DNA from 3 places in the Desulfofundulus luciae genome. Region 1 is predicted to be linked to each of the others. Evidence: riboswitches for the same ligand, from Rfam matches in the RefSeq annotation. Region 1 holds a riboswitch; each other region holds the start of a gene.
What was found. A riboswitch is a leader RNA that binds a small molecule or an ion and turns the genes downstream of it on or off. The one in region 1 is predicted to bind cyclic di-GMP.
Positions count from the first base shown of each region.

Region 1 (4,042 bases):
ACCAGGGTGAAGCCGCGATTGTTGCGGCGCAGGTCCGGCAAACCGAACATTAATGGCTCACATCCTCTCCCGGGAAAAAGAGGATCCGGTTCACTACCTCATCCCCGCCTGAACAGGGCACACGGGTTCCGGCCCTGCCGGCGCTGGGGGGCGCCGGCAGGATCATAGGGGCATTAAAGCATTAAACTTGTAAAGTTACTGCACTTGCCCATCAGCTGAAATCAAAATATTTACATCGCCTGTTGTAGTAGAACCAAAATTATATCTAACAATTCCTTGTGACCCATTTTCCGTTCCATCTAAGTCAGCATCGATCCGCTTTGCTGCGCTTAAAGGAACACTACTGATTGTCAGATATCGCTCAGTTGTACTTGTATTGCCGTCAAAGTCTACACCGTTATCTTTATTGTACACATACGTTTGACCCCACGGGTTCTTGCTCGGCCAGCGCTCCAGGTAGGGACCATTCCAGCCAGTTTTGCCATCGGATTGCACAAACCCTGTGTTATCTGCTCCGTCATTTGGCCACTCGCCGGTGTCGGTATAGTAATTCAATGCCGCCGCTTTAATTGCCTTATAATCCGCCTCGGCTGCCGCTACCTTGCCCTTTTCAATGGCCTTGAAGGCGTTGGGAGCGATGATGGCGGCTAAAATGCCGATGATGGCGATGACCACCAGAAGCTCCACCAGGGTGAAGCCGCGGTTGTCCTTAAGTTTTTTGCGCATAGTTTTTCCCTCCCTAAAAGCAGTGTCTTAATAAAACAAGAAACAAGGGTTGTTAATTAAATAATTGACCTGGAAACGGTGCCTAAACGGCCGGTTAGAGTATGTATGTAAGAACACCTTTGAAACCACCGCCCTACTTCCCCAGCCCCTGCATCATGCTGGTAAACATGGGCAGGAGCACCGAAAGGACGATGAACCCCACTATGCCGCCCAGGAAGACAATCAGCACCGGCTCCAGCACGCTGGAGAGGCGGCCCACGGTGATGTTCACTTCCTGGTCGTAAAAGGCGCCGATGCGGACCAGCAGCGCGTCCAGGCTGCCGGTTTCTTCCCCCACGGCAATCATGCGGATGACCAGCGGGGGGAAGATGCCGCTCTCTTCCAGGGGACCGGCCAGGCCCTGCCCCTCCCGCACGCTCTCCTGCGCCCTGGCCACGCCGCCCGCCACCACCTGGTTGCCGGCGGTTTTCTTTACCACTTCCAGGGCCTGGATGATGGGCACCCCGCCTTTGAGCATGGCGGCCAGGGTACGGGCGAAGCGGGCAATGATTATTTTTTTCAGCACCGGCCCGAATACGGGCATTTTCAGGACCAGGCGGTCCCAGATCTCCCGGCCCCGGGGCGAGGCCCGCAGGCGCTGAAAGCCGAAAGCCGCCGCCAGCGGAAACAGCGGGAGAAGGTACCAGTAGCGCCCCACCAGGCGGCTGGCTCCCATCACCACCCGGGTGGGCAGGGGCAGGGGCACACCCAGGTTCTGGATGGTGTTGATGATGGGGGGCAGTACGAAAGTGAGCACGAAGGTGAGGATGACCACGGCAAAGCCCAGTACCATGGTGGGGTAGGTGAGGGCCGACTTCACCTTTTCCCTCACCTCGTGTTCCCTTTCAAAATGGCCGGCCAGGCTCTCCAGCACCTCGTCTAGCACACCACCCACTTCCCCGGCCTCCACCATGCTGATGAAGATCTCGGGGAAGACCAACGGGTAGGCGCCGAAGGATTCGGCTAGAGAGTGTCCCTGCTCCAGGCGGCCGGTCACCCCGCGCACCACCTCTTTGAGCACCCGGCCCTCCACCTGCAGCTCCAGGATGCGCATGGCACCCACCAGGGGCACGCCGGCGCTGACCAGGGTGGAGAGCTCGCGGCAGAAGAGGGCCAGCTCCCTCAGCCTGACCCCACGCCGGAATGAAGGCAGCCGCAAAGTCAGGCTGACGCCCCCCCGCACGGCCCGGATCTGCACGGGGATGAGCTGCTGGCCCTGCAGTATCCTGGCCGCCTCCCTCGGACCGCCAGCTTCCAGCCGGCCGGAAACCACCCTGCCGGTTAAATCCCGGGCCCGATAGGCATAGACGGGCAAAGCTCCCCTCACCACCTCCCGGAAATAAAAATCCAGGCGACGCGCCTGGAAGTACGTGCCGGAAAGTTCGGCAGCCCGGCTGCCCTGGCGGCTCGCACCGCTTTAGGCCCGCGGCTTTGCGCCCCTGCCTTTCGGCAGGTTTGCCTCTTTTCGCTTTGCCGCACTCTTCCTAAAACTTATCTTAGCGGGAGCCGCTCTGCCAGTCAATAACCAGCTTGTTGTTTTAAATCATTTTTAACAAATTTTCGGCATCGGCCGCCCGGGCCAGGGCCTCTTCCCTGCCGATCACCCCTGTACGGACGAGGTTTCTTAAAGCCATATCCAGGGTCTGCATGCCGTACCTGGCCCCGGTCTGCAGGTGGGAGATAATCTGGTGGGTCTTCCCCTCCCTGATGAGGTTGCGGATGGCCGGCGTGGCCACCAGGATTTCCAGTGCCGCCACCCGGCCGGGGCGGTCCCTGCGGGGCAGCAACTGCTGGGCAATCACTCCTTCCAGGGCGTTGGCCAGCTGCAGCCGGACCTGTTGCTGCTGGTGGGGCGGGAAAACGTCGATGATGCGGTCGATGGTCTGGGCCGCGCTGGTGGTGTGCAGGGTGGCCAGCACCAGGTGACCGGTTTCGGCGGCGGTGATGGCCGTGGCAATGGTTTCCAGGTCCCGCATCTCCCCCACCAGGATGACGTCGGGGTCTTCCCGCAGGGCCGCGCGCAGGGCGGCAGCAAAAGAAAGGGAGTCCCGGCCGATTTCCCGCTGGTTGACCAGGCTCTTCTTGTGCCGGTGGACGTACTCGATGGGGTCTTCCAGGGTGATGATGTGCAGGCGGCTTTCGCTGTTGATGAGGTCGATCATGGCCGCCAGGGTGGTGGACTTGCCGCTGCCCGTGGGCCCGGTAACCAGCACCAGGCCCCGGGGCCGCCTGGCCAGGTGGGCCACCACCTCGGGCAGGCCCAGTTCATCGAAGGTGGGGATGCGCTCCGGGATGAGGCGGATGGCCAGGGCCACCGTGCCGCGCTGCTTGAAGGCGTTCACGCGGAAGCGGCCCACTCCCGGGATGGCGTAAGACAGGTCGCTTTCGCCCACCTGCATGAACTGCTGGAACCGGTCCCCGGGGATCAGCTGGCGGGCCAGGGCCTCGGTATCCCCGGCGGTGAGGACGGGCAGATCCTCCACCCACGGCACGGCCCGGGCGTCCAGCTCGTCGGCGGCAAAAAGCTTCCCGTGAACCCGAAAGACGGGCGGGCGGCCCACAGTAAGGTGGACATCGGAAGCTTTCAGCTCGAAGGCTAGCTTTAAAAGTTCATCGGCATGCATTCCGCCGCAACACCTTCCTTTTCCGTCACCACTCGTTATAGGCCACGCGCATCACTTCCGCTATGGAGGTGATCCCCTGCCGGGCCTTGTCTATTCCATCTTCTTTCAGGGTAACCATTCCCTCGGCCACCGCCTTTTCTTTGATCACATCGGCAGAAGCTTTTTTATTTACCAGCTCCCTGATGGCCCGGGTCACGGGCAGCACCTCCTGGATGCTCGTCCGCCCCCGGTAACCGGTGTGGTTGCAGTGGTGGCAGCCGGCGGCCCGGTAAAGGGTCACCGGATCATCGGGCGGCAGGCCCATAAAAATCCTCTCCGGCGCGTCTTCCGGGAGCTGGTAGGGCTCCCTGCAGCGGGGACAGAGCAGGCGCACCAGCCGCTGGGAAACCACGCCCACCACCGAGGAGGCCACCAGGAAGGGCTCCACCCCCATATCGATAAGGCGGGTCAGGGCACCCGCGGCGTCGTTGGTGTGCAGGCTGCTGAGCACCAGGTGGCCGGTGGTGGCCGCCCTCACCGCGATCTGGGCCGTCTCCCCGTCCCTTATTTCGCCCACCATGATGATGTCCGGGTCCTGGCGGAGGATGGAGCGCAGGCCGGCGGCAAAGGTAAGCCCGGCTTTCACGTTGATCTGGGTCTGGTTGATCCCCCGC
Region 1 covers NZ_JAUSUX010000011.1:12,782-16,823, reverse strand. The annotation lists gene J2Z49_RS07985 (type II secretion system protein) at 1-50, opposite strand, end outside; gene J2Z49_RS07980 (prepilin-type N-terminal cleavage/methylation domain-containing protein) at 196-726, opposite strand; gene J2Z49_RS07975 (type II secretion system F family protein) at 860-2,092, opposite strand; cyclic di-GMP riboswitch class I at 2,147-2,235, opposite strand; gene J2Z49_RS07970 (type IV pilus twitching motility protein PilT) at 2,304-3,389, opposite strand; gene J2Z49_RS07965 (GspE/PulE family protein) at 3,415-4,042, opposite strand, start outside.

Region 2 (4,042 bases), on a different contig from region 1:
CCCTTGAGTACACATCTATTGCCAGTTCCACCGTGCTGGTCACCATGCAACCCTTATTTGTGGTTTTAGGCGGCTACCTGATCTTTAAAGAAAAAATCGCCCGCACGGGGCTTGTGGGGGCAGCCCTGGCTTTAACCGGCAGCACTATTGTGGGTGTGGGTGATTTTCAGATCGGCGGGCAGGCTTTTTTGGGAGACATCCTGGCTTTTGCCGGGGCTATTTTTATTGCCGGCTATGTATTGATCGGGCGCGGCTTGCGGCACCGCCTGTCACTATTCCCGTACATTTTTGTTGTTTACGGGGTCAGTACCGTGACTTTGTTCCTGGGTGCGCTGCTGGCCGGCTTGTCCTTTTTTCCTTACCCGCCTTCCACATGGCTGTGGTTTTTCCTCCTGGCCCTGGTGCCCACCATTTTCGGGCATACCATTTTCAACTGGGCCCTGCGTTATGTCAAGGCTGCCGTGGTCTCAGTGAGCATACTCGGCGAGCCGGTGGGGGCAACCATTCTGGCTTATATTATTTTTCACCAGGTGCCTTCACCCTTACAGCTTGCGGGCGGGGCGATTATTATCACGGGCCTGTCCATTTTTATCCGGGCGGCAGCGGAAAAATAGCTTGTTCCATTTTGCGGCTGTGGGGGGGCGTTCTGTGAATGGGTTTCATTTATTATCCACCAGAGCGGGCTGGGTTGGTACTGCCTGGGGTAGGCAGGGGCTGCTGGTCCTGACATTTCCCCGGCCCAGCCGGGAGGAAGCCCTGGCTGCTCTGATGGATGAAGTAATACCCGCAGAAGTCAATCAAGGAAGTGGGCCTGCATTAAAAAGGTGGCCCGTGGCTTTTCTGGAAGAAAGGCTGAACCAATACTTCCAGGGCCGGCCGGTTTCCTTTACGGATATTCCCGTGGATCTTTCCTGGTGCACCCCTTTTGTGGCCCGGGTGCTGGATTTTGTACGGCACATCGGGTACGGTGAATTATGGTCGTACCAGCAGGTGGCGGCAGCCGTCGGCAGCCCCCGGGCCGCCCGGGCCGTGGGCGGGGCTTTGGGGACCAACCGGGTTCCACTGGTTATTCCCTGCCACCGGGTAATCCGCCGGGATGGATCGCCCGGCGGTTTTGGCGGCGGCCTGCCTCTAAAACTGCAGCTATTGCAACTCGAAGGCGTGCGACCCGGCCCCACCGGGCGATACCAATTGACAAATGACTCTGTTTGCGTTAATATAAGTAATGCGCCGGGTAGTCAAATGAGATAACAGAAAAGTGCTGGTGTGGCTCAGGGGTAGAGCAGCGCACTCGTAATGCGCAGGTCGTCGGTTCGAATCCGACCACCAGCTCCAAAAAGCTAGACGCCGCAAGGGTTTGCGGCGTTTATTGTTTATTATATTACATTGTCTTGCTTCTTTCAGAAGGGAAAATAAAAATGGATATCGTATATTAACTTTTGGGTGCAGGTATCTTGTCCGCAGACATGGCTTTGGTACCGGTGGTTATGAATTTTGTCTACAAGGATTATTCCTCTCTGCTCCTTCTGGTTGCTGGCGGAGCACGTCATGTCCGTTCTTATCCACACGGGCCTGTTTTTGTATTTTCTCTCATCATATTTCCCATACCTAACAGTTCTTCAGGGGCTGAATTTTTCGCTGGTGGAAAATTTTCTGTGTTCTGGCGGTGTTGAATCAGCCTTTTAACTGTTAAATTAAAAACTTTATTGTCTTTATTGTGTTAAAGGCAAACCACTCGAAAGGGTGGGGCGCAAAGCCATGGGTCTGCAGCCCTAAAGGGTATGACTGCCAGGCTGCCGCGATAAAGGTATTGATTGTTTTCTTTTTAATGGTGTTTTGTTGCGGCAGCCTGGTCAGGCTGCCGTTCCTGCTTATAAAAAAGTATGTTTACCCATTTGGGGTATAGAGGTCGACTCTAACAGAGCCAATGGCTGGGACATTTGCTGGCAGTATTGTGGCAATTGAAAGGGCATGGGGCCGGGAGGGGCTGAAAGGCAGAAGGGTGGTGAAAAAATGCAACGGTGTCTTGAATGCGCAAAGAAAGAACCGGACCGTCCTTGTGTGGAGTGCCAGTATTTTGTCCAGCTAAGCCCCCTTCGGCGGGTGCCTTCGCCGCCTGTCCGGGTGTTACTGGAAGATGAGCATGGCAGGCAGTATCCGGCTCACATCCTGGTGTTAAATACCACGGAGTTTGGGCTGGAAACGGAAGCTCCTGTTCCGGGGCGGTATGTAATCAGGCTGCAGGAAAACTTGTGGGTCGAGGTGGCCGGGGTACCGTTCAAAGGGAAAAATAACGTCCACGTTTTTGATATCCTGTGTGTCCACCGGAAGCAGGGGACTGCCCGTCGTCTTAGCAGGGAGGAGTATCAGTTGCTGGCCGGAAGCGCCGGCGAGCTAATACAGGAGATTTCCCGGCACTTGCCGGAGCACCTTCAGGACCTGGTCAGGGAGAAACTGCTGGCTGAGGTGGAGAAATCCGAACTAATTAACGCTCTCAGGGTGGGGAAGGTGATGAAATATGAAGGAGGGCGCTTCCGCTACCTTTCAGGCCAGGCTGACCTGGACCTGCCTATGGAAGAAGCGGAAAAACTGATGCGCCAGGCTATCCGCCAGGCCGAACACCGCCGCGAGGTGATCATTAGCGCTGACGGGCAAAAGGTGTTTGACCTTCACGGCGTGCCCTTCGACCACAGGAGCGGTGGACTGCTGGCCTTTGACATCACCGAGGTGATTGAAAAGGAGAGAAAGATGCACCAGCAGGAGATGCAGGCTTACCGGGAGGCCATAGCGGCGGTAACGGGGGGCCGGTTATACCTGGTGAATAGTGGAGAAATGGAAAAAGTGATCTCAGAAGGGACGGAACTGGCCAGGGGTGAGGTCCGGCAGACCCATGACATTCCGGAAGCCCGCCGGGCAATGCGGGAAGCCTTGCCTGTTCTCGACAGCCGCAGGCAGCACGCGATTGCCTTGTGCTTGACAGAGGCGCTGGCCAATGCTCTCAAACATGCAGGGGGCGGTTGCTGGCAAGCCAGGCAGTCAGGGGACACCGTCAGGATTATCGTTCAGGACCGGGGTCCGGGAATCAAAACCAGCGAATTGGCCCGGGCAACGTGATGCAACATTATTCAACCAAGAATTCCCTGGGGTGTGGATTTACCCTGATGCTCTACTATGCGGACCACCTCTACCTTAATACAGGACCGTCAGGTACCGCCCTGGCCCTGGACTTCGGCATTAAAACCGGACAAGACCAATGAAAGAGGGGGTGATTTTGTTGCTGAAAGTAGATGTTTACGTTGACCGGGGGGTGTGCCGGCTGGTGCTGAACGGTGAATTGGACGTGGAAACGGTAGCGCAGTTGCAAGAAGTTGTTGGGAAAGTGGGAGAACACACGCTGGAAGTTGACCTGTCGGGCGTTTCTTTCGTTGATTCCACCGGTTTGAAAAGTTTGCTGGACATTAGCAACGACTGGCGGCAAAAAGGGGGCCAGATGCTGATTTTGAGGCCGCAACCTGATGTGGCGGAGGTGATGCGGCTGGTAGGGTTGGACAGGCTCCTGGCGCAAAACACCGCTCCGGGCGGAGAAGAGAGGTAGGAGCAGGATGGGAGAAGTGATTACAGTGAATGGAAAAATACTAAGAGCTTACGGGTTGGAAGTTAGTGGGTGTAGCCTGCCTGCCGAACAGGTCGGGGGGGATTTTTTTGAGTTTATTTCCTGCGACGAGAGAACCGTGTTTGCCGTCATCGGAGACGTAATGGGTAAAGGATTCCATGCGGCCCGGCTGATGGAAACAATCCGCCATATGCTCCGGGAGTGTATCAGGATTAATCCCCATCCTCTGGAGGTGGTGCGCCGGTTAAACAGGGTGGGAGGGGATGAACTGCGGAAATGCGGGGCTTTTGCCACCCTATGCCTGCTGTGTTACGACGGGATAGCTGGACGCCTCTCCTGTGTCAATGCAGGGCACCACCCTCCCCTCCTTCTATCTGACGGCAAGGTGAAAGTGGCCCGGTGCCGGGGAGTCGCCCTGGGCCTGCTGGA
Region 2 covers NZ_JAUSUX010000007.1:38,518-42,559, reverse strand. The annotation lists gene J2Z49_RS05740 (DMT family transporter) at 1-614, shown strand, start outside; gene J2Z49_RS05735 (methylated-DNA--[protein]-cysteine S-methyltransferase) at 649-1,251, shown strand; tRNA gene J2Z49_RS05730 (tRNA-Thr) at 1,261-1,335, shown strand; cyclic di-GMP riboswitch class I at 1,716-1,801, shown strand; gene J2Z49_RS05725 (ATP-binding protein) at 2,125-3,114, shown strand; gene J2Z49_RS05720 (STAS domain-containing protein) at 3,275-3,595, shown strand; gene J2Z49_RS05715 (PP2C family protein-serine/threonine phosphatase) at 3,603-4,042, shown strand, end outside.
Region 2: another riboswitch for cyclic di-GMP. It lies ahead of J2Z49_RS05725 (ATP-binding protein); the one in region 1 lies ahead of J2Z49_RS07975 (type II secretion system F family protein).

Region 3 (4,042 bases), on a different contig from region 1:
CAGGAGTTCTTCCAGAACCGGCAGGGTGGCTTCACGGATGTGACTGGCATTGGCTGTACAAGAGTCACCGAAGGCTGTTATTTGGGCAAGCCGCTGGGACGACTGGGCAAGATCCGTTGTCGTAGTGGCAACCTGATTCATGACCCGGGTTATTTCGTCGAGGGCGCTGGTTGCAAGTTCCACCTGCTTCATGCTTTCGTCTATGCTTTGTACCACAGAGGTAACCTGCCTGGAATAAACCTCAAAGGAATCCGTTACCTCTTTGCTGCTGCGGTCGGCTGACTCTGATAATTGACCCACTTCTGCAGTTAATTCTTTCACAGTCCCTACCGCATCCTTCGTTTTTCCCGCGAGCTTCCTTACTTCTTCAGCTACTACGGCAAAACCACGCCCGTGTTCGCCAGCCCGGGCAGCTTCTATAGCAGCGTTCAGTGCCAGGAGGTTGGTCTGTTCTGCAATCTCCGCAACTTCTTCGCCAATCTGGTTGACCTGATTAAAACGCTGGCTTACTTCATTCAGCTGGTCTCTCATGTACTGTATACCGGTAGCCACAACTTTTAAAAGCCTGTCCATCTCCGCCATCGCCGAGCGATTGGCCTCTGCCAGCTGTTTCATTTGGTGATGAGCGGCAGCCGATTCTTCCACGGAAGCATTGACTTCCTCGATAGTGGCAGAGAGTTCTTGGGAACCCGATGCCTGAACCTCCGCCTCGCGGGCCGCTTCATCTGCCTTCAAGCGGCTCCACAGGGCCAGGAGATCTGTGTGTGCCATAATGAAACGACCTACGCTAAGCCCAAAAAGCAAATCACCCGAATTGAAGGTATTGGATGTACCCGGCTCACTTTTCTTTCTGAAGAACAGCAACTTAACCCCACCCTTTCCTTTTCGTGAACGTTTAAATTTTGGAATAAAAATTAGTCGTAAATTCTCGTTCGTAGAGGCTCAAATCAGTTTCTCCCCGTCCTATCAAGCGACTAAAAACTTCCACCAAAAGTGGATCAAACTGCCCTCCGGCACAGCAGTGCATTTCCTTCAGAGCCTCTTCCCGGGATAATGGAAAAGGTCGGTAGATCCTCTCCGTGGTCATGGCGTCGAAGCTGTCGGCAACGGCTAAAATGCGCGCCCCCAGTGGTATATCTTGAGCTGCAAGTCCAGCGGGATAGCCCGTTCCATCGTATCTTTCGTGGTGGTGTAGGACCATTAGACTAATTTCTTTCATACCGGGAATGGTTGAGAGAATTTCATAACTGAAAACCGGGTGCCTTTTTATCTCCTCCCATTCCTCGGCAGTCAACTTGCTCCGCTTAAACAGTATAAAGTCGGGGATGCCTATTTTGCCTATGTCGTGCAGAAGGCCAGCTAAGTAGACGCGCTTCTGGTATTTTTCGTCCAGTCCCAACTCCCTGGCCAGCAAGAGCGCATAAAAGGCCACTCGTTGAGAATGCAGGTAGGCCGACTTAAATCGAGATTCCTGCACCCGAACCAGTACCCGAGCAGCGTAAATAAGTGTGGACCTCATGGAAACACCTCTACCAAATGGTATTAAAAAATCATAAGGAAAGTTTCTTATTAGGAATGATGGTGGCGGGTACAAGGGTGGGGAGCATAAAAAGGGGAACCCAAAAGGAGGGAACCAGAGAAGGGGAACCCCAAAAGAGATGTTTATAGGGCTAATAAATAAGGCCAGATGTAGACAGATTATCCCCCCCCCCCCCCGAACTTGCGTTCTATAAGGGATTCTTTCATACTTGCTCAAACCTCCGCCTTTTACGTTATTCCAAATTAAGAAAGCCGCAGGGAGACAAGTATACGCTTTCCTGCGGCTACCTTTCTCCCTTGCAACCCAGCCGTCATAGTTCCCCGTGGCAACCCTTTGGGGAACCTTAGACCTGTGGCTTTGCGCCCCCGGCTTTCGCCGGGTTTGCCCTCCAGGATTCGGATCGAACAAAATAGCTTTTTAACTTTTCGGCCCCACTATTCTATTTCGACGTAATTTTAGCTTACTTGACGTAAGATCGTGAAATCAGGTTCTTTCTCGAATGCCTCCAGAAGCGGAACGCACCGCTCCGAGTGCTCCCTGTATTCCCGCAGGCTTTCCTCGACTTCCCGCCTACGGGTCAGGATATCTTCGCCCAAATACCCGTAGAAGGTCATCTCCTACTACAATCTTTTCTTTGTGGCGAATCACCAACCAGATTTTATTTCCCGCCCACAGTCCCAGAACGAAAAATCCCGCCGCGCGTGACAAATGGGCGGGTACCAGGCTTCCAAGTATCAGAACCAAAGCGACAGTGGGTAGCATCGCGGAAATACGCACCAATTCTCCCTCCCAGGGTGAAGTCGATGTCGAACGCGATTTTTGGTTTTATCCTGGGCGTCTTCGCTTCTCTCATTGCAAATCTGACCTAGGAATACGCCAAAAAAAGCAGGCTGAAGTGGAAACGTTTTCTCACCCAATTTTGCCGTACCTCCCCACCCCCTGCAGGCTTCCTCACCGCAGGAAAGACTATCGTTCCCTAGGTAGTCTGCGCCTACGGCCCATACAGCAGGGAAAACATCAAGATCTACTACAACCCGCATCCGGTGAAAAAACCGCCCGAAATCAGGGCGCTGTACGAGCAAAAAATCAAAGAAATCAAGCGCCGCGAAGCGAAAGGCGAACCCGTGCCGTTCAACGAACTCGGGTACCAGTTGGAAAAGTTTTTCGTTGGGCACAGGACCGGCCCGCACGAAGAACCTTCCCTGCACCTTTCGTTCCGGCCCACCGACTATTTCATGATGCTGGTCACAGACAACATGCTGGACGAGCCAATTGTGGTCGACAACGTGAAAACTACTCTCAGGAAGCTACGCCGAAAGAGTCGACCTGATGTACAGTCCCGTACCCGAATTCGCCACCCATTTCGGAGTGGGAATCATGGTGGTGACGGCAGACGGCAAGATCATTTTCTGCGAGCGGGGGCCTACTGCTGTCGACGCCTTCGTTTTCTTCCCTTCCGTGGCTGAAGGTTCCAGCAGGCCGGTGGACGCCGGGCCGAACGGCGGGCCGGATCCCTACAGGACGGCAGTGAGAGGGCTTGCGGAAGAGCTGGACCTGGAAATTTCGCCCGACCATGTGAAGTCCCTGTCTTTCGGAGCCAACGCCGTCCTCTGCGAATATGCCTTATGCGGGGTGGTATATGTGGAACAGACCGAAGAAGAGATATTATCACCCCGTCGGCTTCAATACACAGCTCCGGCGCCACTTCTTTCCCTCCGGGAGCTTCGCCATCTTCAAAAACTGCTGCTCTTTTTTCCTGGCCTTCGCGTTGGAGAACTTCGCCTACTTCCTGGGTGGCCTGCCAGATGGTCATGGGACTTACCCCGGGAACAAGGTAGCTCAAAATCTCCGCGGCCCGATCAAAGGGAAGCTCAGTGCTTAGTTTGACAGCCAGTTCTTTTAGGCGGGGGGTAATCCTGGCCCGCTCCGGCCAGCCCAGTAGCTCATCTAAAAAGAAGCTGGTTTCCCCGGTTTTTTTGTTTTTGTACAGGCGCCTTTTGTAGGGAAATTCCCCAAAGGTGCTGATGGCTGTTTTATCCCGAAACCCAACCACCCTCCAGGTGCTCCGGTCACGTTCATTCATCAGGCGGGTATCGAGCTGTTCCAGTGCCCAGGTGAATATTTGGTTGCAGACCTTCTGACAAAGCTCATGGATACCTTTTTCAAGTTCATAGAAGTCCTTGCACCTACCAAGTAATTCAATCAGACCCTTAACGAAAAGAAGGACTGCACCCACTATTTGGCGAATGTTTAGCATGAGACCTCACACTCCTTTAGCTTGATTTTTGGTGTTTTTTGGGCGCGTGAGGTCTCATTTCTTTTTCAGGGGGCTGATCCCCTTCTGGTGCCTACTGAAATTTTACACGGCCATTGACGAACTGGGAGATTTGGAACGCCTGGTCCTGGTTCTCGAATATCTACCCGACGAGGAACTCATGCAAAAGCTGGAGCGAGAACGCGGGCACGGCCGGAACGATTACCCGGTACGGGCGGTCTGGAACT
Region 3 covers NZ_JAUSUX010000014.1:17,006-21,047, reverse strand. The annotation lists gene J2Z49_RS09405 (methyl-accepting chemotaxis protein) at 1-864, opposite strand, end outside; gene J2Z49_RS09400 (HD-GYP domain-containing protein) at 896-1,519, opposite strand; cyclic di-GMP riboswitch class I at 1,835-1,936, opposite strand; partial or broken gene J2Z49_RS09395 (UPF0236 family transposase-like protein) at 3,192-3,797, opposite strand; gene J2Z49_RS09390 (transposase) at 3,829-4,042, shown strand, end outside.
Region 3: another riboswitch for cyclic di-GMP. It lies ahead of J2Z49_RS09400 (HD-GYP domain-containing protein); the one in region 1 lies ahead of J2Z49_RS07975 (type II secretion system F family protein).